Regions from separate parts of the Kinneretia sp. DJ1R-11 genome, predicted to be linked through region 4. Evidence: predicted binding sites of a transcription regulator. Region 4 holds the regulator's gene; each other region holds the start of a gene.
What was found. Region 4 encodes sigma-54, which starts transcription at its own class of promoters, with help from an activator protein. Its sites were predicted from a motif close to TGGCANGNAANCTGCTTT; they were not measured.

Region 1: the regulator sigma-54 is predicted to act here: its motif matches at 4,590-4,607, upstream of glnA (type I glutamate--ammonia ligase).
Region 2: the regulator sigma-54 is predicted to act here: its motif matches at 4,976-4,993, upstream of LNV23_RS04660 (PEP-CTERM sorting domain-containing protein).
Region 3: the regulator sigma-54 is predicted to act here: its motif matches at 3,944-3,961, upstream of LNV23_RS16105 (TorF family putative porin).

Annotation. Positions count from the first base shown of each region.
Region 1 is NZ_JAJIRR010000003.1:318,279-325,590, reverse strand. It holds gene ntrC (nitrogen regulation protein NR(I)) at 1-1,101, opposite strand, end outside; gene glnL (nitrogen regulation protein NR(II)) at 1,116-2,261, opposite strand; gene LNV23_RS08105 (hypothetical protein) at 2,319-2,897, opposite strand; gene glnA (type I glutamate--ammonia ligase) at 3,072-4,487, opposite strand; gene LNV23_RS08095 (competence/damage-inducible protein A) at 4,787-5,581, opposite strand; gene LNV23_RS08090 (EI24 domain-containing protein) at 5,578-6,456, opposite strand; gene LNV23_RS08085 (TIGR00266 family protein) at 6,619-7,312, opposite strand, start outside.
Region 2 is NZ_JAJIRR010000002.1:147,696-155,007, forward strand. It holds gene arfB (alternative ribosome rescue aminoacyl-tRNA hydrolase ArfB) at 14-418, shown strand; gene LNV23_RS04640 (PspC domain-containing protein) at 560-982, shown strand; gene LNV23_RS04645 (hypothetical protein) at 991-1,647, opposite strand; gene fumC (class II fumarate hydratase) at 1,944-3,347, shown strand; gene LNV23_RS04655 (PEP-CTERM sorting domain-containing protein) at 3,419-3,937, opposite strand; gene LNV23_RS04660 (PEP-CTERM sorting domain-containing protein) at 4,066-4,722, opposite strand; gene LNV23_RS04665 (sensor histidine kinase) at 5,046-7,274, shown strand; gene LNV23_RS04670 (DMT family transporter) at 7,287-7,312, opposite strand, start outside.
Region 3 is NZ_JAJIRR010000009.1:176,498-183,809, forward strand. It holds gene gshA (glutamate--cysteine ligase) at 1-425, opposite strand, end outside; gene LNV23_RS16090 (response regulator transcription factor) at 602-1,006, shown strand; gene LNV23_RS16095 (ammonium transporter) at 1,133-2,680, opposite strand; gene glnK (P-II family nitrogen regulator) at 2,750-3,088, opposite strand; gene LNV23_RS16105 (TorF family putative porin) at 3,136-3,873, opposite strand; gene LNV23_RS16110 (YifB family Mg chelatase-like AAA ATPase) at 4,167-5,681, shown strand; gene LNV23_RS16115 (hypothetical protein) at 5,692-7,215, opposite strand; gene LNV23_RS16120 (SPFH domain-containing protein) at 7,219-7,312, opposite strand, start outside.
Region 4 is NZ_JAJIRR010000001.1:652,950-660,261, forward strand. It holds gene LNV23_RS02695 (SPOR domain-containing protein) at 1-4, shown strand, start outside; gene LNV23_RS02700 (thiol:disulfide interchange protein DsbA/DsbL) at 52-744, shown strand; gene LNV23_RS02705 (thiol:disulfide interchange protein DsbA/DsbL) at 786-1,454, shown strand; gene lptA (lipopolysaccharide transport periplasmic protein LptA) at 1,580-2,209, shown strand; gene lptB (LPS export ABC transporter ATP-binding protein) at 2,206-2,997, shown strand; gene LNV23_RS02720 (RNA polymerase factor sigma-54) at 3,037-4,566, shown strand; gene LNV23_RS02725 (SGNH/GDSL hydrolase family protein) at 4,754-5,770, shown strand; gene LNV23_RS02730 (THUMP domain-containing class I SAM-dependent RNA methyltransferase) at 5,808-7,109, shown strand; gene LNV23_RS02735 (pentapeptide repeat-containing protein) at 7,165-7,312, shown strand, end outside.

The DNA.
Region 1 (7,312 bases), on a different contig from region 4:
CGCCATGACGCTGAGCCAGTGGCAGATGTTTTCCAGCTGGCGCACATTGCCTGGGAAATCAAAAGCCAGCAGCTGAGCCAGGGCGGCTTCGCTGAGGCGCTTGGTTTCGACGCCCAGCTCGGTCGCGCTGCGCTGCAGGAAAAAGCGCGCCAGCACGCCGATGTCCTCGCGCCGCTCGCGCAGCGGCGGCAGGCGCAGTCGGATCACATTGAGGCGGTGGAACAGGTCCTCGCGGAAGGCGCCCTGGCGCACGCGCGACTCCAGGTTCTGGTGGGTGGCTGCGATCACGCGCACATTGGCGCGCAAGGGGCTGTGGCCGCCGACGCGGTAGAACTGGCCGTCGGACAGCACGCGCAGCAGCCGCGTCTGCAGCTCCAGCGGCATGTCGCCGATTTCGTCGAGGAAGAGCGTGCCGCCGTCGGCCTGCTCGAAACGACCGCGCCGTGTGGCCTGGGCGCCGGTGAAGGCGCCGCGCTCGTGGCCGAAGAGTTCGCTCTCCAGCAAGTCCTTGGGGATAGCCGCCGTGTTGATGGCGACAAAGGGGCCCTCAGCGCGCGGGCTGTGCTTGTGCAGAGCGCGCGCAACCAGTTCCTTGCCCGAGCCCGACTCGCCGGTGATCAACACCGTCACATGGCTCTGGCTCAGGCGGCCGATGGCACGGAACACGTCCTGCATGGCGGGGGCCTGGCCCAGCATCTCGGGCACTTGCGCGGCGGCCTCGTCGGCAACGGCCTCGCGCTGGCTTTCTTCTTGGGCGCGGCGGATCAGTTCGACCGCACGGGGCAGGTCAAAGGGCTTGGGCAGGTATTCGAAGGCGCCGCCCTGGAAAGCTGCCACGGCGCTGTCGAGATCGGAGTAGGCCGTCATGATGATGACGGGCAGATGCGGCAGGCGAGCCTTGACCTTGGCAAGCAGGTCAAGACCTGAGCCTCCGGGCATGCGGATGTCGGACACCAGCACCTGCGGGCTGTCCTCCTCCAGCGCAGCCAGCAGATCGCGGGCGTTGCTGAAGGTGCGCACGGGCAGGCCCTCGCGGCTCAAGGCCTTCTCCAGCACGAAGCGGATGGAATGATCGTCGTCGACAACCCAGATGGATTTCATGCGGCTGGTTCCCTCTAGGGCAGGGGCAAGGTGATGCGAAAGTCAGTCCGGCCCGGTTCACTTTCACAGTCGATCATGCCTTGGTGCTGTTGGGCGATCGTCTGCGCCAGCGTCAGGCCGAGGCCGGAACCGCCCTCTCGCCCCGACACCAGGGGAAAGAAGATGCGATCACGGATCTCGGCCGGAATTCCGGGGCCGTTGTCCTCGACATGCAATTCCAATGCCAAGCGCCAGCGCTGCTTACCAATGGTCACCTGGCGCGCCACCCGAGTGCGCAAGGTGATGGAGGCGTCGCCCGCCGCCATGCGGGATTGCAAGGCCTGGGCAGCGTTCTGCACGATGTTGAGCACGGCCTGGATCAGCTGTTCGCGGTCGCCGCGGAAGTCGGGCAGCGAGGTGTCGTAGTCGCGCTTGATCACCAGGCCGCGCGGATGCTCGACCAGCACCAGGGCGCGCACGCGCTCGCAGACCTCGTGAATGTTGACATCGGCCACCACCGGCGCGTGGCGGTGCGGCGCGAGCAGGCGGTCGACCAAGCTTTGCAGGCGATCGACCTCGTGGATGATGACTTGCGTGTACTCGCTGAGCTCAGGGCCTAACTCGGTGGGTGCCAGCTCCATGGCCAGCAGCTGCGCGGCGCCGCGGATGCCGCCCAGCGGGTTCTTGATTTCGTGCGCCAGATTGCGCGTCAGCTCCTTGGTGGCCTGCACCTGGTCGAGCGTGCGCTCCTCACGGTCCTGCCGAGTCTGCTGGGCGTTCTCGATCAGCTCGATCAAGACCAGGTCACCACCGCGCGGCGTGGCCGAACCGGCCTCCAGCTGCGAAACGATCACATGCACCGGCACCAGCACCTCGTGCGGCCGCACGCCGCGGCGCAGCAAGGCATCGAAGCGGCTGCTGGAATAGGCATTGCGGGCCACGCCCTCAACCGTGTCACGCAGGCGGCCGGCCTCGGCAAACCAGTCGTAGAGACTGCTGCGCTGCACGGCGCGGCGCGACAGGCCCATGACGTTCTCGAAGGCCGTGTTGGCGAACAGGCATTCGCCATCGGGCCGGACCACGGCCACCATGGTGGCCAGCATGTCCAGCGCATCAAAAGCCGGCGGGGTGCGCTCGGCCCCTTGAAATGCCCCGAGGGGCGTGGGAGCGCTTGGGCTCATGACAACAACTCCTGAGTGCGGCTGCGCGGCCCCGGAGCCGGCGCGACACACCGGGCCTCAGGACGGCAGCTTGCTGATTTCGCGTTTGAGCGCCGCAACATCGCTTTCCTGACGCGCGATGCTGGCCTTGAGCTCGGCCATGCGGTCCAGGTAGCGCTGGTAATTGCGCTCGTCGGCGCGTCGCTCGGCGTTGCCGCCGGCGTATTCACGCTGCGTCGTGGCCAGGCGTTCCTCGGCCTCGCGCAGCTCGGTTTCCAGCACACGCCGACGTTCGCCGTCGCGGCTGCGCTGCTGGTTGGGGTCGACCCGGCCGCCGTCGCTGCTGGCGCGCGCCGGTGGGCTTGCATCAGCACGGCCTGCATTGCCGTTGCCTCCTGCCCGCGGCTTGGGAGCCTGCAGGATGGTGATGGGCGAGCCTTCGATCGTGCGGCAGCCCTTCTCCTGGGCTTCCTTGGCCGACACGGCATCGGTGTAAAGCACCGGCGGGCCGGGGCAGCGATAGACCGTGCCCTGGGCCTGCGCCGCTGCGGCCCAGGCCGACAGCGAGCAAACGGCCCAAACCAGCGGATCCGTGCGGCGCATCGTGCGACGCATCGAGCGGTAGGCGGGCATCGGCGGAGCAGATCGGTTCAACATGGCGAGATTGTGGCCCAAGCGCGGCCGGCCCAAGCGCGCAAGTGCGCGGCCGAAAGCCGGCAAACGCTGCGGCCACGAAAAAGGACGGCCTGAGCCGTCCTTCGAGATGAGCCTGGCGGCTCGTGAAAGCCCGGCCTTCAGCGCACCGATCAGCACGCTGGCGGCCGGCAGCCATCACAGGGCGTAGTACATGTCGAACTCGACCGGGTGCGTGGCCATGCGCAGACGGGTCACTTCCTGCATCTTCAGCTCGATGTAGGCGTCAAGGTAAGCATCTGTAAACACGCCACCCTTGGTCAGGAAGGCACGGTCCTTGTCCAGCGCTTCCAGGGCCTGGTCGAGGCTGTGGCAGACGGTGGGCACCAGGGCGTCTTCTTCCGGCGGCAGGTGGTACAGATCCTTGGTGGCGGCTTCGCCCGGATGGATCTTGTTTTCCACGCCGTCCAGACCAGCCATCAGCAACGCTGCGAAGCACAGGTAGGGGTTGGCCGAAGGATCGGGGAAGCGTGCTTCAACGCGACGACCCTTGGGGTTGGCCACATAAGGAATGCGGATCGAGGCCGAGCGGTTCTTGGCCGAGTAAGCCAGCTTGACCGGCGCTTCGTAGCCAGGCACCAGACGCTTGTACGAGTTCGTACCAGGGTTGGTGATGGCGTTCAGGGCGCGGGCGTGCTTGATGATGCCGCCGATGTAGTACAGGGCGAAGTCGCTCAGACCGGCATAGCCGTCACCGGCGAACAGGTTCTTGCCGTCCTTCCAGACCGACTGGTGCACGTGCATGCCGGAGCCGTTGTCGCCCACCAGGGGCTTGGGCATGAAGGTGGCGGTCTTGCCGTAGGCATGAGCCACGTTCTGCACCACATACTTCTGCAGCTGGGTCCAGTCGGCGCGCTCCACCAGGGAGCTGAAGCGGGTGCCGATTTCCATCTGGCCGGCGTTTGCCACTTCGTGGTGGTGCACTTCAACCGGGATGCCCAGCTGTTCCAAGATCAGGCACATCTCCGAGCGCATGTCCTGGCCGCTGTCGACCGGGGGCACGGGGAAGTAGCCGCCCTTGACGGTCGGACGGTAGCCGGTGTTGCCGTGCTCGTATTCCTTGCCGGTGTTCCAAGCGCCTTCTTCGGATTCGATCTTGAAGAAGGAACCCGACATCTCGTTGGACCAGCGCACCGAGTCGAAGATGAAGAACTCAGGCTCGGGACCGAAGTAGGCGGTGTCGCCCAGGCCCGAGGCCTTCAGATAGGCCTCGGCGCGCTTGGCCAGCGAACGCGGGTCGCGCTCATAGGCCTTGCCGTCAGCCGGGTCGACCACATCGCAAGACAGGATCAGGGTCGGCTCTTCGAAGAAGGGGTCGATATTGGCCGTGTTCGGATCGGGCATCAGCAGCATGTCCGAGGCTTCGATGCCCTTCCAGCCAGCGATGGACGAGCCGTCGAAAGCATGGCCGGAGACAAACTTGTCTTCGTCGAAGTGCGAAACCGGCACGGTCACGTGCTGTTCCTTGCCACGGGTGTCGGTGAAACGGAAGTCAACAAACTTGACTTCGTTTTCCTTGACGATCTTCATCACGTCGGCGACGGTCTTGGCCATCAGAAACTCCTAAACGGGTAAGTAGCGGGAGAAAGCTTGCGGATGCGTAGGTATTTGTTTGGCTTGCACTGCGCCGTCAGACACAGGCCGCGCCAGTTCAACAAAGCAGTTTGTGTGCCAGCTTGCGGCACTCCGGTGCGCACTGCGCATGCAGACGGGCACACAGCCCAAGCTGCCGCACCGCGCCGGCGCACAGAGCCGCCGAAGCTGCGGGATTATGGTCCGACCCCAGGCTCGGGAACAGGGCGAGCGAGCGAGTTTTCACGTTCAATCACCAAAACGGTGCGATTCGGCGTCGCTCAACGCACCAATTCAGTGCTCACGACAGCACCAAATTGGATCACGCCGCTTTTCAGTGCCTGGTAGGCGGCATCCATCTGTTCGGCCGGGCCTTTGACGCCCAGCTCGATGTGGCGGCCCCACTGCGGGTGGTCCACGCTGGGCAGGCTGAAGACCTTGATGCCGGGGAAGCCCGCCTCCACCCGCTCCATCAGCGGCGTCAGGCTGGCCTCCATCGCGCCCTGGACGATCAGGGACAGTTCCTGGCGCTGCACAGGGCGCTGTAAGTCGGCATGGCGCTGGTCCAGCACCCACTCCATCATCGGGTGGGCCATGACCGGAAAGCCCGGCACGAAATAGACCGTGCCGACCGAGAAACCCGGGATCTTGTTGAAGGGGTTGGGAACGATGTCGGCGCCGACCGGGAACACACCCATCTCCAGGCGGCGCAGGGTGTCGGGGTGCTCGGGGTCGACCGTCTCGCCCTTCTCCGCCGCCATGTTCTGGATGCGTTCCCAAATCAGCGCGCGCGCCTCCGGGTGCAGCAACAGTTCGCGGTCCAGGGCGGCCGCAGCGGCCTGGCGGGTGTGGTCGTCGGGCGTGGCGCCGATGCCGCCGCAGCTGATCACCAGATCGCCGCTGGCGAAGGCCTCACGCAGCCGGGCGCTGATGTAGGCGCGGTCGTCGCCCAAGTACTGAGCCCAGTCCAGGCTCATGCCGCGCGCGGCCAGGATCTCGATGAACTTGGACAGATGCTTGTCCTGGCGTTTGCCGGACAGGATTTCGTCGCCAATGATGATCAAACCGATTTTCATGACTCTTCTTGCCTAGGCAGGGATGGGATGGGCGTCAGCAGCTCGACGGGGGCGGCGCCGGCGTTGCGGCTCTGACGCAGCTCCTGGAGTGCGGCCAGGCAGTAGTGGCTGAACCACAGCGAGGAAAAGGCAAAAATCAAGGTGTAGAGCCAGATCGACACCAGGATCAACAAAGGTGCCAGAGCCACGGCCATCACGCCGAAGGCCCAGATGGCAGCCGGCGCCGCACCCAGATAGCCCGTGAGAAGACCCAGACCCAGCAATGGCAGGCGGTGCAGGCGCAGCAGCTGACGCCGCTCAGCCACCGAGGCATGTTCGGCCAGGGCGTCATAGGCGAACACCCGGTAGCCGAGCCAGCCCCAGATCAGCGGCGGCAGGATCAGCACCAAGGGCGGGATGAAAAGGAAAGGCAGGCTGATCAGCAAAGCCAGCAAGGCCAGTGCCGCGTGGCCCAGGGACCAGAGCAGCGACTGCACAAAAGCAGCACCCCGCTTGCGCTCCAGCAGCGGAAAGCGACGCTGGGCGACCAGATTGACCGCGGTCGGCGTCAGCAGCAGTGCCACCAGCAGCAGGCTCAACACCACCACCACCGGCAAGCTCAGGGCCAAGACGAGCAAAGGCGCCAAGGCCGAGCGGAAGCCGCCCAGACCGACATAGCTGAGCCAGCCGAGCAGGGTTTCGATCAAGCGCCAGGACTCCAGCGTGGCGCGCACCCCGGCCACCGCCTGCTCCCAGAAGAAATAACCCAGGCCCAGCGCCAAGGCCGCGGCCAGCAGCAAGGGCAGCAGGGACAAGGCGATCACCCGCGGATGCAGGCAGTAGGCGGCCGCGCGCCAGAAGGCATCGGCGACGCGGCTGAAGGATTGGACGGGCATGGGTGGGGGGGGGAGGAGAAGTGAATGGGTGAATGGGTGAATCGTGGATGGAGCTTTCGATCACGGCGCCTTGTTCACCTGTTCACTTGTTCACCCCTTCACCAAAAAAAAGCGGCCCACGGCCGCTTTTCTTGAATGGGCCGCGTTTCGACCGCCCCCAGCTTACTCGTCGTCGCCGCCGAGCAGGCCACCCAGGATGCCGACACCGGCGGCGCCGCCGGCAAAGCCGCCCAGCAGCGAGCCCTCTTCCTTGCGGCCACCGTTCTGCGGCGCCGCCGCAAAGATGCGCGAAGCCAGGCGCGAGAAAGGCAGGCTCTGCAGCCAGATCTCACCCGGGCCGGTCAGCTTGGCCAGGAACAGACCTTCACCGCCGAACAATGCGGTCTTGATCTTGCCCACGTATTGGATCTCGAAATCCACGCTGGGCGTGTAGGCCACCACGCAACCGGTGTCGACCAACAGGGTCTGGCCGGGTGCCAGCGTGCGGCGCACCACGGTGCCGCCGGCATGCACAAAAGCCATGCCGTCGCCTTCCAGCTTTTGCATGATGAAGCCTTCACCGCCAAAGAAGCCGGTGCCCAGCTTCTGCTGGATGGCGATGCCCAGAGACACACCGCGCGCTGCGCACAGGAAGGCGTCCTTCTGGCAGATCAAGGTGCCGCCGAGCTGGCGCAAGTCCATGGGCAAGATCTTGCCCGGGTAAGGCGCGGCAAAGGCAACGCGCTGCTTGCTGCTGCCATTGTTGGTGTAGATGGTCGTGAACAGCGATTCGCCTGTGATCAAGCGCTTGCCGGCGCCGAGCAGCTTGCCGAAGAAGCCACCCTGGTTGGCCGCACCATCACCGAACACCGTGTCC
Region 2 (7,312 bases), on a different contig from region 4:
TGCGAGCGGCGCGGTGATCCTGAACTGGACACCCGCCGACTGGGAGCTGGACTTCAGCTTCATACGCGCCAGCGGCCCGGGCGGGCAGAACGTCAACAAGGTGTCGAGCGCCGTGCACCTGCGCTTCGACATTGAACGCTCCAGCTTGCCGCCCCTGATTAAGCAGCGCCTGCTGGCTCTGTCCGACCAGCGCCTCAACAACGAGGGTGTGATCGTCATCAAGGCACAGGATTCGCGCAGCCAGGAGGCCAACCGTGCCGATGCGGTGGCCCGCCTGGTCGATCTGGTCCAGAGCGTGGCCCACACACCCAAGGCCCGCAAGGCCACCAAGCCGACCTGGGGCTCCAAGCAGCGCCGCCTGGAGGGCAAGGCGCAGCGCAGCGGCATCAAGGCCGGGCGCGGCCGAGTGCAGGAATAGGCGATCCGCGGGTATACCCGGATTCCATGCAACTGAGGCGCCGAGCCTTGCAGTTCGTCGCAGCCCGCTGGCCCGACCCTGGCGGCCTGCGCACACTGGCTTCCATGGCAACTCGCCATGCAAGACCTGGAGCCCCGCATCATGTCCCTCAGCAACGAACTGGAACGCCTGGCCGAACTGCATCAGCGCGGCCAACTGTCCGACGATGAGTTTCAGCGTGCCAAGGAGCGGCTGTTGCAAGGGCAGGCCAGCGAGCCGTCCAGCACCTACAGCCGTGCCCAGGCCCAGCCGGATCGCAAGGAGCAAGGCTTGGGCTCGGCCATCAACCGCCTGCAGCGCAGCCGCGATGAACGCTGGTTGGGCGGCGTCTGCGGCGGCCTGATGGAGATCAGTGGCACAGCGGCCTGGATCTGGCGCCTGATCTTCCTGTCCCTGCTGTTCTGCCACGGCGCCGGTCTGCTCGCCTACCTGCTGCTCTGGCTGCTGGTGCCCGAAGCGCCCAAGCCCGTCCCGGGCCTGGGCTGGCAGAACGACGAGGACTCACGCAAGGCACCCTCGCTCTGAGTGCCGACTCAATCGACGCGGAAGGCAAACTCCTGCTCGAAGCGATGGTTGCCGGGACAGACATAGTGTTCGCGCAGCGTGCTCTCAATGGCGCCCATCAGTTGGCGGCGTGTCTTGCCATCGAGGGCGCCGCGCGCGGCCAGCAGCTCGGTGGCCACCACGCGACCCTCGCGCACGGTGGCCAGGATCTTGAACACCGCCTCACCACTCCAACTCAGGGCGGGCAGCTCGGGCCGGGCCATCTGCGTGCAGACCATGCCGGCCTGACGAATCGCCGGCTCAACCACGGGCGGGCTCTGCACGGGCTCGGCCACGGTCGGCCGCGAGCTGTAGTCCACCACCGGCGGGCCGTCGTAGCGGGTCTGGATGTCGGTGGGGCTGGGATCGCGCTGGATCACGATGTCGGGCACCGGCACCTTGATTGGCAAAGGAATGTCGCGCAAGTGCTGCGGCAGCTCCACCGCGATCGGCTGGGGCACAGGCTCGGGCGGCTTGGGCGCATCCATCAGAACCTCCACCTCGGTCTTGGCCGGTGGTTTGGGCAGGCTGGGTCGGGCAAAGCCCTGAATCAAGCCGACCACCAGAGCCACATGCACCAGGACCGCAATGCCCAGGCCGGTGTAGCGGGCCGGGCCCGGCTGAGGCTTCAGTGCGGTGTCGAACACAGAGGAGAGAGAAGTTGAAGTGGAAGCGAGCTGCTGAGTCATGCGATCCATCCTTTCGATCAAGGCAAGAGGGTCTTCGATGAAGGGCCTGACGTCTTCACTGGCGCGGGCCTGAGCCCAGGCTAAAGAGGAGCGGGGCCGCGCGTCAACGGCGAAACAGGCCGCCCACCGCGCCTGTGGCCGCACACTGACAAGCCCAGGCATGACCTCCGGGACCCCTGCGCGCTTGTGCCAAGCTCGGGGGTGCACCGCCCCCGCTTCGGGAAGAATCGCGGCACGCTTCAGGAGGCCCGTCCATGCCCGATTCCTCCGCCGCCCCGCAGCGGCTTGAACATGACAGCTTCGGCGACATCGCCGTTCCTGCCGAGCACCTTTGGGGCGCGCAAACGCAGCGCTCCTTGCAGTTCTTTGCCATCTCCACCGAACGGCAGGCGCCCGAGCTGATCCATGCATTGGTGCTGGTGAAGAAGATCAGTGCCCGTGTCAACGGAGAGTTAGGCCTCTTGGCGCCCGCCAAAGCCGAGGCCATCGTCGCGGCCGCCGATGAAGTACTGGCCGGGCGCTGGGCCGAGGAGTTCCCGCTGTCGGTCTGGCAGACCGGCTCGGGCACACAAACGAATATGAACGTCAACGAGGTGCTGGCCAACCGCGCCAGCGAGCTGCTCGGTGGCGCGCGCGGACCCGCGCGCCGGGTGCACGCGAACGACGAGGTCAACCTCGGCCAGTCCTCCAACGACGTCTTCCCCACCGCCATGCACATCGCCGCGGCGCTGGCGATCGAGCAGCAGCTGGTGCCGGCCCTGGAGAAGTTGCGCAGCCAACTCGACCTCAAGGCACGGGCCTTTGCCGATATCATCAAGATCGGCCGCACGCATCTGCAGGACGCCACGCCCCTCACCCTGGGCCAGGAGTTTTCAGCTTATGTGGCGCAGCTGGCACAAGGCCAGCTGCACCTGCAAGCCGCCCTGCCCCATCTCTACCAACTGGCCCTGGGCGGCACGGCGGTCGGTACCGGCCTGAACGCCCACCCCGCCTTTGCCGAGCGCGCTGCGGCCGGCATCGCCGAGGCGACCGGCCTGCCCTTTGTCAGTGCGCCCAATAAGTTTGAGGTCATGGCGGCGGCCGATGCCTTGGTGCACGGCCATGGCGTGCTCAAGACCATAGCAGCCAGCCTGATGAAGATCGCCAACGACATCCGCTGGCTGGCCAGCGGCCCGCGTTGCGGCCTCGGCGAGCTGCAGATCCCGGAGAACGAGCCCGGCTCCTCCATCATGCCGGGCAAGGTCAACCCGACCCAGAGTGAAGCCCTGACCATGATCTGCTGCCAGGTCTTCGGCAACGATGTGGCGCTCAATTTCGGCGGCGCCAGCGGCAACTTCGAGCTCAATGTGTTCCGACCCATGATGGCCCATAACTTCCTGCAAAGCGCCCGCCTGCTCAGCGACGGCGCGCGCAGCTTCAGCCAACACTGCGTTGCGGGCATCGAGCCGCGGCGCGAGCGCATCCAGCAATTGCTCAACGAGTCCCTGATGCTGGTGACGGCCCTGGCCCCCCATATCGGCTACGACCAGGCCGCTCAGATTGCCAAACTGGCGCATGCCCAAGGCAGCAGCCTGCGCCAGGCGGCCCTGCAGCTGGGCCTCTTGAGCGAGCAAGACTTCGACCGCTGGGTGCGCGTCGAGGACATGGTCGGCCGCTGAATCTCAGTCGACCATGAAAAAGGCGAGCGACCCGAAGGGCGCTCGCCTCGCAGAAAGCTGCGAACGGAAGTTCAGGCGGCCGCGCCGGGCGCCAGCTTACGGCGGCGCGCCAGGGCGCCGATGCCGGCCAGGCCCAGCGCCATATAGACATAGGTGGCGGCTTCCGGCACGGCCGTGACCGAGAAGCTGATCGGGGTCTCGATCGCCTGGCCATCGACCACCTGCAGGTCGAAATGCTGACCCTCGAAGAAATAGACATTGAAGTGGCCGGCGTCACCGCCGCCCACGTCGTAGAGAATGCCGGCGTCGGTGAAGTAATTGCCGCTGTTGGCGAACTGGTTGTCGTAGGCAAAGTTGCCGTCTTCGCCCACGGGCACCAAACCCAGGATGGCCACACCATTGCGACTACCGCTGATGCTGAGGATGTCCTCGGGTACCAGGGCTGCACCGGCGGTCGTGAAAGTGCCAGAGGCGCTCACGCCCGTGCCGGTATAGGACCAGGCCCAGCTCGTGTCGGCCTGCGCCAAGCCAGAGGCCATGAGGGCGGCGCCGCTCAGAAGTGCAGCTGCGACTTGCTTGAGAAACTTCATGGGACGTCCTTTGCGTGAGTGGTACCGCCCGCGAACCGGGTCCTGAAAACCAAATCACGATAGGTCGGACTTTCAGCAGCGTCAACGAGGGCAAAGCCCGAGAGGGCTTGCCCGGCCCCTGAGTTCGATCAAGCCTGCCGACGCCGACGGGCGATCAGGCCCAAGACACCCAACCCGGACAGCAGCAAGGCGTAAGTCTGCGGCTCGGGTACGGCTGCCACGGTGGCCAGAGTCAGGTTGTCGGCGGTGGGCCACAGGACCGCACCGGCCGGCTGGACTGCAGCCAGGGTGGCGGACAAGAGGGCGCCATTGGACACAAAACCGATGAAGCTGCTGGTGGTCGCGCCCGTGATGGTTTGGCTGACCGTGCCGCTGGCATCGGTGGCGGTCAGCACCACGTCGCCGGCCGCAAACAGGCCCGAGATGTTGGAGCCAAAGAAGTTACCGCCGATGGCGCTCACACCGCCGGTGAAGCCGTTGAAGGTCACAGAGTCGGTGGCGAGGTTGGTGGACAACCAGGGATTGGCCACGGTGCCTGCGCCGAAGAAAGTGCTGGTGCTGGCAGTTGCCGTGTAGCCGTAGGAGCCGGCCGTGCGATTGATGGGGCTGGGGGTCGAGCCGGAGATGGAGAAGCCGGTGAAGGTGTCAACGCCGGGCGCCGTCACGGCAGCCAAGAAGGCCGCTTGCGAGGTGTAGACCGTCACCGTGGCCTGGGCGCCGCCAGCGAGGCAGACCATTGCGGCCAAGGCCAGCGGCTGAAGCAGGAATTTGGAAGTGAGCGACATGGACAATTCCCTTGAGGTCAGTGCGTGGAGTTCGCGGAACGAGGCGCCAGAGTGGCGCTTCGAAGCCTCAGTGTCAGCAGTGTGACAAACGCTCACAAGTCTGTGAGCTAGGGGGAGCTGTCCCCGGCAAAGGGCTCGGGCCAACCCTGTGTTTCAGACTGGCACGGGCAGCCCAGGCACCGTGCCTTTGCACTCAAGGCCGCAAGCAGCCCGTCTGATGCAGATCGCAAAATGGTGGGACGCTGAGATTTGATTCGCGGTTAGCATGCCACCGCGCGCCTTCGCCATTGGGGTCAAAGGGCAGCTACGCAACCCTCCGCTTCATGCAATCGTGGCGCCAAGCATTTCGTGAGCAGTCCCTGGCGCGCCAGCTGCTGTTGCAGCTGAGCGCGCTGGTGTTCCTGATGCTGCTGATGCTGGCCGGCATGGCCTACCTCCTGGTCGGGCGCCTGGTGGAGCAAGGCGTCCCGCCGATCTTGCAGCGCAGCGTGGAACTGCAAGCCACCCTGCAAGGCCAGACCTTCAAGTCGGCACAGATCAGCGTGGAGAGGCTGGCCAAGGAATGGCAGCGTCGGATTGACCAGCCTTCAGACGCTGAGATCGAGCGCCGATTCGCACAGCTGTTCGAACGCCAGGCCGATGGCGTCTGGCGCATCCAAGCGCCATGGATCGACACGCTAAGGGCGCCGACCTTCTACCTTCAGCACGGGTCACAGGGGCCTGATGCCTCGGTACGGCGCCGCGCCGTCGTCAGCCATGCCCTGCTCAGCGAGCAAGGGCCGGCGCTGGTGCCCCCGTACTTTTCGGTGTACACCGACTTTGTCGAGAAGGGTCTGATGGTGTTCTCGCTGGGCATCGACTGGGGCAAGAGCGCTAGCTCGGCCACCGACAACTTCAACTACCCCACCATGACCGGCTCGGACCCGGCCCGCAATCCGGAACGACGGAGCTTCTGGACGCCCGTCTACTACGACGGCGAAGCCAAGGCATGGATGGTTTCGGTGATCCAGCCCCTCGATTGGCGCGGCCACTGGGTGGGCACCATGGGGCATGACATCACCATCGACACTTTGCTGCAGCAGATCGCCGAAACCAAGGCACCGCTGGCTTCGGTGTCCATGATCTTCAGCCGCGACGGCCACCTGATCGCCCACCCCGAACTGCGCGAACGAATTGCCGCAGCCCAGGGTCAACTGGCTTTGGGCGATCTGAAAGACCCGGTGCTGAGCTCGGTGCATCAGCTGATCAAGAGCGCGCCCTCCGAGCAGCGCAGCGCACGTACACCGGATGGCCGCTATCTGCTGGTTTGGTCGCGCATCGATGGGCCTGACTGGTGGTCGGTGCAGCTGCTGCCGCAAGCGGCCATCAATGCGCTGCTGGAGCGACTCGTGGGCGCCTTGCTGACAGTCGGCGCCATCACGCTGATTCTGACCTTGCTGCTCCTGAAGGCCTTGATCCGTCAACGCCTGCAACGGCCGCTGAATGCGATCACTGCGTCCACGGAAGCCTTGGCCGCACATCTGTTGAGTGGGGCCGAACCGCAGGCCCTGCCGCCGCAGGCTTCACGGGATCTGCGGCGCCTGAACCAAGCCTTCGACAGCATGGCGACCGAGTTGGCGGTACATCGGCGCCAGGAACAAGCGGCCTTGCTGGCCTTGGAGGGCGAGGTGCAAGAGCGCCGCCACGCCGAGGAAGCGGTGCGCTTGCTGAACCTGTCTCTGGAAGCGCGCGTGCGCGAACGGGGCGACGCCTTGCAACAGGCACAGAACGAACTGGTCCAGCGCGAAACCCTGGCCAGCCTGGGCTCTCTGGTGGCGGGGGTCTCGCACGAGCTCAACACACCCATCGGCAATGCCTTGATTGCTGCCGACACCGCGAGCAGCGCACTCCAGGAGGCACAGCAACAGCTGGCAGGAGGCACGGTCAAGCGCAGCGAACTGCTGTCCCGGATCGCCTTGGCCGAGCAATCACTGGAGCTGTGCCTTGGCAATCTGCGCCGCAGCGCAGGTTTGGTGAGGGACTTCAAGCAAGTCGCCATCGACCGGGCCAGTCTGCAGCGCCGCCCGTTCGAGCTCAGAAAGGTCAGCGAGGAGGTGGTGCACTTGCTGCATTTCGCGCTGAAGACGGGGCAGCATGAGGTCTTGATTGACCTGCCTGAAGACCTCAGCCTGGACGGCTATCCGGGTGCTTTTGGCCAAGTGCTGACCAATTTGGTGCAAAACGCGGTGCTGCATGGCTTCGACGAGCGCACGGGTGGCCGCATCGAGATCAAACTGAAGTCAGCCGATGCACAGAGCGTGGTGATCACCGTCAGCGACAACGGCTGCGGCATTCCGCCCGCGCATCTGGACCAAGTCTTCAAACCCTTTTTTACCACCCGCTTCGGCAAGGGGGGCAGCGGCCTGGGCCTGCACCTGGTCTACAACCTGGTGCGCAATGTGCTCGGTGGTCAGATCGAATTGCACAGCGAGCAGGGAAAGGGCACCTGCCTGACCTTGACCCTGCCGCGCCATGCGCCTGTCGACAGTGGACCGAGCAAAGTGAACGGCTGAGCCGCAGAGGCGTCAGGCAGGCCGTGTCGCCATGAAGA
Region 3 (7,312 bases), on a different contig from region 4:
AGCTCCGTGGGCTCGGTGATGGCCGGGTCCAGGCTGCCCAGCCGAACGTTCAGCCCGGCTTGCGTGAAGATGCGTTTGAGGGTGGCGAGGTTGCTGAGATAGAAGCTGCTGTGGGTCTGCTTGCCGGGGATCAGCAGCAGGTTCTTGGCCTCGGGACAGATCTTCTCGATTGCCGCCATGGCGGCCTGCACCGACAGCGGCAACATGTCCTGCGTCAGATTGTTGAAGCCACCCGGAAACAGATGAGTACCCACCGGCGCGAGCTTGAAGCCGGCATTGCGCAGATCAACTGAGGAATAGAAGGGCGGCGTGTGCTCCATCCATTCGAGACGAAACCATCGCTCAATGGCCGGCATGGACTCCAGAATGCGCTGCTCCAGCTCGTTGATGGGACCGGTCAATGCGGTGGTGAGATGGGGAACCATGGTCGGGGTGCTCGGGTCGGGCCGAAGGAGGGAAGGCAGTGCGGCGGGCTGCGTTCGATTCTAGGAGCACGCAGGTGGGGTCAGCCCCGGCTTTGCCAAGGCCACCACAATGAAAAAAGTTTTGCCGCAAGCGATATGCTTGCCCGCATGAACACGCGCAGTCCGGGCAATTCGCCATGAAGGCCAAGATCTTGATCGTCGAGGACCAGGCCGACATCCGTCGCCTGATCCGCTGGGCACTGGAGGACACCGGACATCAGCTTTACGAGGCGCCCAATGGCAATCTGGCCATGGACCTCGCTCGCACCATGCAGCCCGACCTGGTGTACCTGGATGTGATGATGCCGGGTGGCATCGATGGCATTGAAGTCTGCCGCCAGATGCGCGCCGACCCTCGGCTCGCCAAGGCCTTGATCGTCATGCTGACCGCCGACGCCAGCCAAGCCACCAAGACCCGCGCCCTCGCAACCGGCGCCAACTTCTTCCTCGCGAAACCATTCAGCCCGGCCAAGCTGCTGGAACTGACCGAAGTCTTGATCAAGAAACGCCAGGAAAGCGCAGCGCCCGATCACGGGCCATGATCGCGAAGGGCGGCAAGCGGTACGGAGCCGTCGTTCGCGCAATTCAAAACAAAAGCCGCCCGATCCGAAGACAGGGCGGCTTGTGGCTTGCTGAGGCTGCGCGGGGCGCAGCCGAGGGCGCTCAAATCACTTGTGGTACGCCGTCTCGCCGTGCGAGCTGATGTCCAGGCCTTGGCGTTCGTCTTCTTCGCTGACGCGCAGTCCGATCACCAGATCGACCAGCTTGTAGGCAACCAGGGAGACCACAGCAGACCAGATCACGGTCACGCCCACGGCCTTGGCTTGCGTCCAGACCTGACCGGCGATGGTGTAAGCATCGGCCGTCACCATGCTGGCCGTGACCCAGTCGCCGACCAGGCTGGGGCCACCCAGGGCGGGCGAGTTGAACACGCCAGTCAGCAGGGCACCAACGATGCCGCCAACGCCGTGCACACCGAAGACATCGAGCGAGTCGTCCGCGCCGAGCAGCTTCTTCAGACCCGACACGCCCCAGAGGCAGGCAAAGCCGGCGATCACGCCGATGATCAGCGCACCGCCGACGCCGACATTGCCGGCCGCCGGGGTGATAGCCACCAAGCCAGCCACCGCGCCGGACGCAGCTCCCAGCATCGAAGCCTTGCCCTTGTGCAGTGCTTCACCGATGGACCAGGACAGCACCGCTGCAGCCGTGGCCACCAGGGTGTTGATGAAGGCCAGGGCAGCGAAGCCGTTGGCTTCCAGCGCCGAACCGGCGTTGAAACCGAACCAGCCCACCCACAGCAGCGAGGCGCCGACCATGGTCAAGGTCAGGCTGTGCGGGGTGAAGGCTTCCTTGCCGTAACCGATGCGCTTGCCGACCATGAAGGCGCCGACCAGACCGGCCACGGCCGCATTGATGTGCACCACGGTGCCGCCGGCGAAGTCCAGCGCGCCCCATTGCCAGAGCAGACCGGCCTTGCCGTTCATTTCATCGACCACGCCCGCGGCGGTGTAGGCATCCGGGCCCATCCAGAACCAGACCATGTGGGCGATCGGCAGATAGCTGAAAGTGAACCACAGGGCCAGGAAGGCCAGGGCAGCGCTGAACTTGATGCGTTCGGCAAAGGCGCCAATGATCAGGCAAGCGGTGATGCCGGCGAAGGTGGCCTGGAAGGCCGCGAACACGATCTCGGGAATGACCACGCCCTTGCTGAAGGTGGCCGCGTTGGCGAAGGTGCCGGCCGCGTTGTCCCAGACGCCCTTGAGCATCAGCCGGTCGGTGCCGCCGATGAAGGCATTGCCCTCGGTGAAGGCGAAGCTGTAACCGTAGATGACCCACAGCACGATGATCATGGAGAAGGCGACCATCACCTGCATCAGCACCGACAGCATGTTCTTGCTGCGCACCAGGCCGCCGTAGAACAGGGCCAGGCCGGGCACGGTCATCAGAATGACCAGCAGGGTGGACAGCATCATCCAGGTGGTGTCGCCCTTGTTGGGCACCAACACCGGTGCGGCAACGGCAGCCTCGCTGGCAGCGGCAGCGGCCGGGGCGGGTGCTTCGGTGGGCGCCGCGACTGGAGCGGCGCTGGCCTCAGGTGCCGAGGCCATGGTTGTGGCCGCAGCCACCGGGGCCGAAGCCGCGCCATCTTGCGCCCAGGCGGCCGGTGCGAGCACCGCGGCGGCCAAGGCCAGAGTGGCGAGAAGTTTCTTGATGATCATTGCAGATCTCCTACGGATTTGGGGTGCCTTGCTGGCGTCTTGTTGAAGTGCGCTCGGGCGTGTTCAGAGCGCGTCCTGACCGGTTTCGCCGGTGCGGATGCGCACCACCTGGTCCAGCGGAGAGACAAAAATCTTGCCGTCACCGATCTTGCCGGTGCGTGCGGCGCCCTCGATGGCCTCGATCACCTGCTCCACCACGGCGTCGGCCACGGCGGCCTCGACCTTCACCTTGGGCAGAAAGTCCACCACGTACTCGGCGCCGCGGTAGAGCTCGGTGTGGCCTTTCTGGCGTCCGAAGCCCTTGACCTCGGTGACGGTCAGGCCCTGCACACCAATGGCGCTGAGGGCTTCACGCACTTCGTCGAGCTTGAAGGGTTTGATGATGGCGGTGATGAGTTTCATGAGGGTCTCCGGGGTCTTGGTTTCGATCAGACGAGCGATCGTTCAGTTCAGAAGGACTTCTTGGCCGAGAGCACAAAACCGCTCTTGCCGAGGTTCTTGGCCGAGGGGCCACCGACATAGGCGTCGGTGTTGGTGCCGACCAGCGCGGCGCCGAAGGCAATGCCCGCGTACTCCTTGCTCAGGGTGAGCGAGTAGTCGGTGTAGGACCCGGCAGAGTTGTGCTTGACATTCTGGCGGCCCAGATGCGGCACCAATGTGACGCCATCGCCCAGGTCCAGGGTGGCGCTCAGGTCGAGGTAGCCGCTGCCCTTGCTGTCGGCCGTGCCGAACAGATTGGTGGTGCTGTGCGAGTACTTGGCGGTGAAGACGCCGTAGCTCAGAGCGCCGTAGACCTCGGTGGTGTTGGCACTCGGATTGAGGTCATTGCTGGGGTAGATGTAGCCCAACACGCCGACGTCCAGCGTCAGGCCCGCGGCGATTTCGGTCTTGTAGCCGGCGTAGACATCCAGTTCCAGCGAAGCGCCGCCGTTGTAAGGCGCGTCCTTGATCCACTTGATGGTCGAAGCCCAGGTGCCGATGTAGAAACCGTTGGCTGCCGCATAGTCCGCACCGCCTTGCAGGGCCGGCTTGACGCGGCTCTGCGAGATACCGCGATAGCGGTAGTCCGTGGTCACGCTGGCATTGAAACTCAGCGGGCTGGCGGCTTCCTCGGCCTGAGCGGCCAGGGGCAGCAGAGCGCCCAGAGCGAGAGTGAGAGCAGCAGCTTTGGCGAACGATGTCTTCATGCGGAACTCCTGGATGTCAACAAAAGGTGAAAGAAGGAAAACGGAGAAATGCGAGCACTTGGCGGTATGCAGTGCAGCTTCCGTGCCAGCTTTGCGCAACAGCACATCGATCTCCTGACCTCCTCGCCTAGAGCGAAACCCGCAGTGGACGCACCAACTTGGCCTGCCCAGGCCGGGTGCCGCCCGAGTTCGATGCACCCAGTTGGTGCAAAGCACGCTTTGTGTGCCTGTTGGGCGCAGCGGCCGGGCACAATCGGCCCAGGGCCTGGCCTGCAGGGGAGCACAAGCGCACCATGTCTCTGGCAATCGTTCACAGCCGCGCGCTGGACGGCCTGGCGGCCGAGCCGGTCCGTGTCGAGGTGCATCTGGCCAATGGCCTGCCCTCCTTCACCCTGGTCGGACTGGCAGAGACGGAAGTCAAGGAGTCGCGCGAACGCGTGCGGGCTGCCCTGCAAAACAGCGGGCTTTCATTCCCACACAACAAAAGAATCACTGTGAACCTGGCGCCAGCCGAGCTGCCCAAGGAAGGCGGCCGCTTCGACTTGCCCATCGCCCTGGGCCTGCTGGCCGCCAGCGAACAGATCGACCCGCAGCAACTGCCCGAGCTGGAATGCGCCGGTGAGCTGTCCCTGGGCGGCGAGCTGCGCCCGGTGCGCGGTGCCCTGGCCATGAGCTTGGCGCTGCGCCGCGAGGCCAGCAGCCGGCGCCTGCTGCTGCCCGAGGCCAGCGCCGCCGAGGCCGCCTTGGTCGAGGGCGTGGCGGTCCATGCGGCAAGCCATCTGCTGGACCTGGTCGCCGCCTTGCAGCTGGGTAGCGACAACCCGCTGCCGCGCGCGCAGGCGCTACCAACCGCCGCGCCCGCCGGCGAGGAACTCGATCTGCGCGACATCAAGGGCCAGGCTGGCGCCAAACGGGCCCTGGAGATTGCCGCTGCCGGCGGCTTGAGTGTGCTGATGGTGGGCCCGCCGGGCACGGGCAAGTCCATGCTGGCCCAGCGCCTGCTCGGCCTGCTGCCGCCCCTGAGCGAGGACGAGGCGCTGGAATCGGCCGCCGTGCTCAGTCTGGCCGGCCAGTTCCAGCCCGGGCGCTGGCGCCAAAGGGTGATGCGCAATCCGCATCACAGCGCCTCGGCCGTGGCCCTGGTGGGCGGCGGCTCACCGCCGCGGCCGGGCGAGATCTCGCTGGCCCAGCACGGCCTGCTTTTTCTTGACGAACTGCCCGAGTTCAATCGCGCCGCGCTGGAGGCTCTGCGCGAACCCATGGAAACCGGCCGCATCCTGATTTCTCGCGCCGCCCGCCAGGCCGAGTTTCCGGCTCGCTTTCAGTTGGTCGCCGCCATGAACCCCTGCCCTTGCGGCAACCACGGCAGTGCGCTGCGCGCCTGTCGCTGCTCACCCGATCAGATTGCACGTTATCAATCTCGCCTCAGCGGTCCGTTTTTGGACCGCTTGGACTTGTTCGTCGAAGTTCCCGTGCAGGCGCCAGAGCTGCTACAGGCCGCCGCCGACGGCGAATCCAGCGCCGTGGTGGCCGAGCGCGTGGCCCGCGCGCGCCAGCTCGCCCTGGAGCGCCAGGGCTGCAGCAATGCCGGGCTCAGCGCCGCGCAACTGGACCAGCATGCCGGACTGGAACCCGCCGCCCAGGCCTTTCTGATCAAGGCTGCTCAGCGCCTGTCCTGGAGCGCCCGCAGCCACCACCGCGTGCTGCGCGTGGCGCGCAGCGTGGCCGACCTGGCCGGCAGCCCGCGCATCGAAGTGCCCCACCTCAGCGAGGCAATTCAGTACCGGCGCGGTTTGGCGCCTGCGTGAGCTCAAGCCATCAACGCAAGGCCGCCGAAGCCCCACGCCAAGCCGGATCGGCCCAGCGCTGGAAGGCGCCCAGGGCCGTGGCGTCGGGCGACTGGCGCAGCGGCGTCAGGCTCGTGAGGTCGAGCTGGATGAAGCGACGCGGGTTGTAGCGGCCCTCGGCGCGCGACTCACTGGCCAGCAGCAGCTCGCGGCCACCGGGCACCCAGCCGGCGAACTCGACGTAACCCAGGCCGGGCGCAGCCAAGCTCGGCGGCAGCACATCGAGCGTCCAGCCCTGCGGGCCGGCGCGCAGCAACCAGAGCTCGCGCCAGCCATCCAGCGGCTGTGCCGCCAGGGCAATCGCCCGGCCTTCGCGGCTCAGCGTGGCCGAGGCCAGAGGCAGGCGGGCGACGCTGCACTTGCTCAGCAGCAGCTGGCCCTGCTGGCGCAGCTGCAGGCATTGCTCGCCGGGGCTGCTGCCGGCCACCAGGCGCAGCTGCAGCTGGGCGGAGAGCTGGCGCTCCTGCAGGGCCGGCAGCGCCAGCCAGCGCACGGCATTGACGCGCATGGCAGCGTCATTGAATTCGCCCTGGTCGTCTTCGGCCAGCTCGGCCACCTCGACCTGGGCCAGTTCGGCCTGCGCCTCTGCGGCCAGGACCGGGGCTTGGCTGAGGAAAGCGCGGCTCGCGGCCACGGCAGCGCGGCGGCTGCGCAGGCGGTTGGCCTGGTACTGCGGCAGGCCTTGCAACGGCGCCTGCTGCAGGAGCGCAGCACGCGCCTCGTCGCTGGCCAGGCGCTGACTGCTGCTGAGGGTCGTGGGGCGGCAGTCCGGCTGCGTCAGCGCCAGCGCGGCGCGGGCCTTGGCTGTGGGCGTGGCTGCCGGCAGGTTCAAGAGGGCGCGGTAGGCATCACCGGCATCGCAGAGCTTGACGCTGCCGTCGCCCTGTTCGAAGGCCTCGAAGCGCAGGCCATAACGCGCCGCCACATCGAGCAGGCCGGCGCGGCGCACGCCGCTGCTGGCCGCGATGCGCTGGCCCAGCTGGCCGATCGCATCCAGCACCTCGGCACCGACCGCGCTGCTCAGCTCGGCCGCCGGGGCCGCTTGCACGAAAGCGCTGGCCAGGGCCAGGGCCAGGCCCTCCTGTCCCTCCTGCGGCAAAGCCAGTTGCAGCTGCGCCCGCAGCGTGGGCTGATCGCTCGGCAGCGGCAGCAGCTGGCTGCGCCGCACAAAGCCACCGCGTTCGCGCCGGTAGTCCCAGACCTGCAGCCAGTCCAGCCGTTCCCCGCGCAGCTCCACAGCCTCGCCTCGAATCAGGCGGGCCTGCTCGGGGCTGCCTTCCTTGGGCGCGATGCGCAGGGCCGCGCCGTCCTGCAGGACCAACATCGCTTGGCGCGACGGCGCTGCCCAGGCCTGCAGCGCACAGGCGGCCAGAGCTACAGCCACAGTCAGCGAGCAGAGCCAGGTGCCGCGCGAACGTCTGCGAACGTGCACGGGATGCAGCTGGCACCACAGCGGCCGCGCATGGAACAAGGGAGCGGGTTTGCGTTCACGCATGGCTCACTCCTGCACCTGGGTTTGAGCGACCACGGGCTGAGCGGCGTTGCCCAGCAGCCCCGAGCCGATGAAAGCACCGCTGGCCGAAGGCGGCGCG
Region 4 (7,312 bases):
CTGAGTTTTCGCCCCAATACTCGGGGCTGCGGCCCCTTTTTGTCCACCGAGATGAACGAGAAGAAGATGATGAAACGTCGCGAGTTTTCTGCCCTGTTGTCGACTCCTCTGGCTTTGGGCGGCCTGAGCCTGGCCCCGCAGCTGGCCTTGGCACAAACCGACCCCTTTGCCGGCAAGTTCCAGACCTTGGCCCAAGCCCTGCCCGTGGCCGTGCCGGGCAAGATCGAAGTGGTGGAGTTCTTCTGGTACGGCTGCCCGCATTGCTACGCCTTCGAGCCGGTGCTGGCACCCTGGATCAAGCAACTGCCGGCCGACGTCGCCTTCCGCCGCGTCCATGTCGGCTTCAACGCCATGATCAAGCTGCACCAACGCCTGTTCTACGCCCTGGAAGCCTTGGGCAAGGCCGCCGAGCTGCAGGACAAGATCTTCAGTGCCTTCCATGTTGAGCGCCTCGAGCTCAACGACGAGAAGAGCCTCACCGAGTTGGTGGTGCGCCTGGGCGTGGACGGTGCCAAGTTCAAAGACGCCTTCAACGCCTTCGGCGTGGTCACCAAGGCCGGCCAGGGCGCCAAGCTGTCCGAGGCCTACCGCATCGACGGCGTGCCGGCGCTGGGCATTGGGGGCCGCTACCTGACCTCGCCCTCGATTGCCGGCGTCCGCGGCGAAGCCGAGGTGTCCAACGGCCGCCGAGCACTGGCCGTGGCCGATCACCTGATCCAGCTGGCCCGCGCCGCCAAGGCCTGAGGCACGGGCGCCCGATCTCAACACCTGCCCCCTGCGAAGCGATGAAACCGATCTCCCGCCGTGATTTCTCCGTCTGCCTGGCCGCTACAGGCCTGCCGGCCCTGAGCCAGGCTCAAGGCGCTGCGCCGGTCGAAGGCAAGCAGTACCTGCGCCTGGCACAGCCCTTGGCAGCCACGCCGGGCAAGATCGAGGTGTATGAGTTCTTTCTCTACACCTGCCCGCATTGCTTTGCCTTCGACCCGCTGGTGTCGGCCTGGGTCAAGCAATTGCCGGCCGATGTCAGCTTCCGTCGGATCCATGTCGGCGTGGGCGCCATGCACAAGCTGCACCAGCGATTGATGGCGACGCTCGAAACCCTGGGCCGGCTGGCCGATCTGCACGAGGCGGTGTTCAAAGCCATCCATGTCCAACACCTGGACCTCAGCGATGAGAAGGCCATCATCAAATTCGCGGCCAGCCTGGGCCTGGATGAAGCCAAGTTCACTTCCGCTTTCAATGACAAGTTCAACACCCAGAGGCGCATCGATCAGGCTGCCAGTCTGGCCAAGTCTTACGGGGTTGAAACCGTTCCTGCAATCGGCATCGGCGGCCGCTATATGACCAGCCCCAGCCTGGCCGGCGGCCCCGGCAAGAATGCGGTGTCCGGTGGCCAAGCGGCCCTGGCCTTGACCAACCAGCTGATCCAACAGCTGCGCAGCGCTAAGTCCTGAAGCCTGCCCTCAAGCGAAGCGACTCTACGAGCCCGCCGCGGCGGGGCACGTACTAGAATGGCCTGCAAGTTTTGTGCCGCCATCCGTCGGCGTCCATGCCTCCGCCTGCCCGACCCTCCCTGCCCATGAAGCTGTACCCGCGCTCCCTCCTCCTGCCCGGCCTGCTGGCGGCCTTGGTCCTGGGCCTGGCCGCCGGCGCAGCCCAGGCCGAGAAGGCCGACCGCGGCAAGCCGCTCAATATTTCCTCCAAGAACGGCGGCAGCGTCGAGATCGCCAAGCAGCGCACCGAGTTCAACGGTGATGTGGTGCTGAGCAAGGGCAGCTTGGTGCTGCGCGCCGAGAAGCTCGATGTGCGAGAGACCGGCGACGGCTACCACCAGGTTTATGCCAATGGCCAGACCGGCAAACAGGTCAGCTTCCGCCAGGCGCGCGACATCCCGGGCGAGGCCATCGAAGGCCTGGCCGACCAGCTCGAATACGACACCCGCAGCGACACCGTGCGCTTCATCGGCAACGCCGTGGTGCGGCGCCTGCAAGGCACGACCGTGGCCGACGAGGTGACCGGCGCGGTCATCCTGTTCGACAACCGCAGCGAGGTGTTCACCTTGGAAGGCGGCCAGAGTTCGCCCCACCCGAGCGGCCGTGTGCGTGTGGTGATGATGCCGCGAGGCGCCGCCTCGGAACCCGCCGCCACGCCGGCCTCGGGCATCCAGCTCAAGCCGAGCACCAGCCTCAGCCCGCGCAAGACGCCATGAGTGCCGGCCCCCACAACGCGCCGGTGTCGGCGCTGGAATCCGGCGTGCGCAGCCGCCTCGAGGCGGAGGGCCTGGCCAAAAGCTATGGCGTGCGGCGCGTGGTCAAGAACGTGCACCTGGGCGTCAACAGCGGCGAGGTGGTCGGCCTGCTCGGCCCCAACGGCGCCGGCAAGACCACCAGCTTCTACATGATCGTTGGCCTGGTGCGCGCCGATGCCGGCGAGATCCGCATCGACGGCCAGTCGGTCGAGCACCTGCCCATCCACCAGCGCGCCCGCCTGGGGCTGAGCTATCTGCCGCAGGAAGCCTCGATCTTCCGCAAGCTGACGGTGGAACAAAACATCCGTGCCGTGCTGGAACTGCAGCGCGACGAGCAGGGCCGCGCGCTGAAAGAGCCGCGCATCAAGGAACTGCTGGAAGCCCTTCTGCACGACCTGAGCATCGAGAAGCTGCGCGACAGCCCGGCACCGGCGCTCTCGGGCGGTGAACGCCGCCGCGTCGAGATTGCCCGCGCCCTGGCCACCCAGCCGCGCTTCATCCTGTTGGACGAACCCTTTGCCGGCGTGGACCCGATCGCGGTGCTGGAGATCCAGCGCATCATCGGTTTCCTGAAGGCGCGCCAGATCGGCGTGCTGATCACCGACCACAATGTGCGCGAGACCCTGGGCATCTGCGACCGCGCCTACATCATCAGCGAGGGTTCGGTACTGGCCGAGGGCACGCCGGACGAGATCGTCGCCAACGCCGATGTGCGCAAGGTCTATCTCGGCGAACATTTCCGCATGTGATGTGATGGCGAGCCTCCTGACAGCGCCGGGCCTGCGGCCATGAAGCAATCGCTCCAGGTTCGCCTGAGTCAGCATCTGGCGCTGACGCCGCAGCTGCAGCAGTCCATCCGTCTGCTGCAGCTCTCGACCCTGGAGTTGAACCAGGAAGTCGAGCAGATGCTGGCGCAGAACCCGCTGCTCGAAACCGAGGACGACTTCTCCGTCGCCGCGCCCGAACTGCCCGAGCTGCGCCAGGCCAGTGCCGCCGAAGACAGCGGCGCCGAGCGCGAACTGGGCGGCGGCGCCGAGGCCGAGGCCACGCCCGAGCTCAAGGCCGAGGACTTCGGCAACAGCGAGCGAGAGGACTGGGAGAACGGCACCGAAGGTGACGATTTCGACGGCATCCGCGAGCTGCCCAGCAACAGCGGCAGCGGCTCGGGCAGCAACGACGAAGACGGCGAGCGCAGCGAGCAGGAGTCGGCCGAGATCTCCCTGCAAGAACATTTGCAGCAGCAGATGGCGGGCATGAGCTTGAGCGAGTCCGACCAGCTGGCCCTGCGCCTGCTGATCGATTCCCTAAACGAGGACGGCCTGCTGGAAGACAGCCTGGAGTCGATTGCCGAGGCCTTGATCCCCGACGCGGGCGAGGACAGCGCGGCCGAACGCGAGGACCTGCTCGACCACCTGCGCATCGCCCTGAAGTGGCTGCACCATATGGACCCTGCCGGCGTCGGCGCACGCGATCTGCCCGAGTGCCTGGAGCTGCAACTGCGCCAGCTGCCACGCAGCGCGCCGCAGGTGATCGCCATCATGATCTGCAAAAAGCATCTGGAGTTGCTGGCCAAGCGCGACAGCCGCCGCCTGATGCTGCTGACCGGCGCCGACGAGCCCTTGCTGCGCGAAGCCCAGGCCCTGATCGTGGCGCTCGAGCCCAAGCCGGGCCGGCGCTTTGCCCGCGGCCAGGCGCCGGCGGTGATTCCCGATGTGATCGTGCGCAAGGTCGGGCGCGAGCTGCGCGTCATCATTAACCCCGAGGTCGCGCCCAAGCTGCGCATCAACGAGCTCTATGCCAATGCCCTGCGCCAGACGCGCGGCGGCATCAGCAACAGTGCCCTGGGCGGCGCGCTGCAGGAGGCGCGCTGGTTCATCAAGAACATCCAGCAACGCTTCGACACCATCCTGCGCGTCTCCACCGCCATCGTCGAGCGCCAGAAGGGCTTCTTCAGCCACGGCGCCGTCGCCATGAAGCCGCTGGTGCTGCGCGAGATCGCCGACGAGCTCGGCCTGCACGAATCAACCATCTCGCGCGTGACCACGGCCAAGTACATGGCCACGCCTTTCGGCACCTACGAGCTCAAGTACTTCTTCGGCTCGGGTCTTTCCACCGAAGCCGGCGGCGAGGCCTCCAGCACCGCCGTGCGCGAGCTGATCAAGCAATTCATCGCCGCCGAGAACCCGGCCAAGCCCCTGTCCGACAGCGCCCTGGCCAATATGTTGGAAGAACAAGGCATCCAGGTCGCCCGCCGCACCGTCGCCAAGTACCGCGAAGGCATGCATATTGGGACGACGACAATGCGGCGCGTGGTTTGAGGGGGAGTGAACAAGTGAAGGGGTGAGCAGCACCCCACGATTCACGATTCACGATTCACGATTCACCCATTCACCTGTTCACCGGCCCCCAGCCCCAAACGTGCACACGCACGCGAATTTCGAGTGATTCCCAGGCCGCGGTATGCCATCATGCCGCCGACTTGGCCCGTTACTTGAAAGGACTGTCGTGAACGCTACTTCTGCCTCCCAACGCCGCTGGCACAGCATCTCCTCCTCCGCCCTGATGATGACGGCCGGTCTGGCCCTGAGCGTTGCCGCGCAAGCGCAGGCCGTCAGCTCGATCAGCCCCCCCGCTTACAGCCGCATCGTCGCCTTCGGCGACAGCCTCTCGGACAAGGGTAATTTCTATCAAGCCACAGGCGGCACCGTGCCGCAGCCCGGCAACTACTACCAGGGCCGCTTCTCCAACGGGCCGGTCGCCATCGAGCATCTGGCCCAAGGCCTGGGCGTGACCCTGCAGGACTACGCCTGGGGCGGCGCCCAAACCGGCTTGCTCAACGGCGCCGCCGTGGCCGCCGGCGCACCGGCCGCCCTGCAGAACACCGGCATGCTGTCCCAGGTCGGGGCCTTCCAGGCCGGCTTGGGTGGTGGCGCGGCCGACAGCCAGGCCCTGTACTTCCTCTGGGGTGGCGCCAATGACTTCCAGTACCAGGGCTATTCTCAGGCGACCGCACAGACGGCCATCCAGAACCTCAGCAACGCCGTTCAGACGCTGTACGGCCTGGGCGCACGCCACTTCCTGATGCCAGGCCTGCCCGACCTGGGCCAGACCCCGGGCGGCCTCAGCTCCGGTGCCGCCGGTCAGCTGCACCTGCTCTCGCTCGGCTTCAACCAGGGTTTGAACGGCGCGCTGACACAGCTGCGCGCCCTGCCTGGCATCGACATCCGCTATTTCGACACCCTGGGCGCGCAGCAAAACCTGATCGACAACGCCGCCCAGTACGGTCTCAGCAATGTCACCGAGGCTTGCTTCACCGGCTATGTCGGCCAGCCCAATGGCAGCACCTGCAGCAACCCTGACGGTTATATGTTCTGGGACCGCGTCCATCCAACCGCAGTCACCCACAGCGTGCTCGGCCAAGGCATGCTGGCCGCCGTTCCGGAGCCGGAAACCTGGCTGCTGATGGGCCTGGGCCTGGGCCTGGTGGCCGTGCTGGGCTTGAGCCGCCGTCGCCGCGCCTGAGTCCGGCCGAGGCGGCCATTCCTGGGACAATCGGAGGATGGCCGCCAAAGAATCCCCCAAAGACCTGCACCACCTCTTCGTCTCCTGCCCCTCGGGCGTGGAGCGCCTGCTCGACGAAGAGGTGCGGGCCATCCTGCCCAAGACGCATATCGAGGTGCTGCGCGGCGGCATCGCGCTGAAGAGCGATCTTGAAGGCGTGATGAAGCTCAACCTCGAGTGCCGGCTGGCCCAGCGCGTGCTGATCGAGCTGATCTCAGGCGGCTACCGCCACGAAGACGACATCTACGCCCTGGCTCGCCGCATCGATTGGTGCGACTGGATCACGCCGGCCGAGACGATTCGCGTCGACACCGTGGCCCAGCGCTCGCCCCTGCGCAGCCTCAACTTCGCCACCTTGCGCGTGAAGGACGCGATCTGCGATGTACTGCGCGACGCCACCGGCGAGCGGCCCAGCGTCGACACCCGCTTCCCCGACCTGCCGGTGATGCTGCACCTCAGCGAAACCGACGCCACGCTCTACATCGACACCTCGGGCGAACCGCTCTTCAAGCGCGGCTGGCGCGAGGACAAAGGTGACGCCCCGCTGAAGGAAACCCTGGCCGCCGCCATGCTGGCCGCCGCAGGCTGGAAGGGCACGCCCGAGACCGGCGGCGCCCTGCACGACCCCTGCTGCGGCTCGGGCACCATCGCCGTCGAGGCCGCGCAGATCGCCTGCGGCATGGCCGCCGGCATGCAGCGCCGCTTTGCCTTCGAGCGCCAGCTGCCCTTCGTGCCCCTGCGTGGCCGCTGGCAGGCCATCAAGCAGGCCGCCAAGGACCGCGAGCATGCGCCCGCCGTGCCCATCTTCTGCAGCGATGTGGCCTTCCGCATGGTCGACTTCGCACGCCGCAATGCCGAGCGCGCCGGCGTGGCCCAGTACATCCAGTTCAACGGCGGTGATGCCCTCGAACGCCCGGCGCCCGAGCTGCCCGAGGGCATGCCCGGCACCATCTTGATGAACCCGCCCTACGGCGAGCGCATCGAGGTGCGCGGCAAGGCGGGCAATGTGCAGATGAGCCGCGATGCCGGCGGCTCCGAAGCGCGCGACGCCGGCGACGACTTCTTCCCCCGCCTGGCCGCGCATTGGAAGCGCGCCTACACCCTGAACGCCGCCGGCTGGACCGCCTGGCTGCTCTGCCCGGACATGAAGCTGCCCAGCAAAATGCGCCTGAAGGAATCGCGCAAGTTCCCGATGTGGAACGGCCCGATCGAGTGCCGCTTGTTCCGCTTCGACCTGGTCAAGGGCTCGGCGCGCAAGCCGCGCGGTGGCGAAGAGCAGGACTCGGCGCAAGTCGACTGATCGCGGCCTTGCGGACGCTAGGCTCGCGGCCTCGCCACCCCGCCCTTCACCTTCCATGCTCCATCTCAGGACCGGCCTTTTGCAAGTCGCCAGCGCCTTGAGCCGCTTCGGGGGCCTGCGTCAAGGCGTTGTCGCCCTGCTGCTGGGCAGCGCCCTCATGGACGGACAGGCCTGCAGCTGCAACATCAACAACAATGACGAAC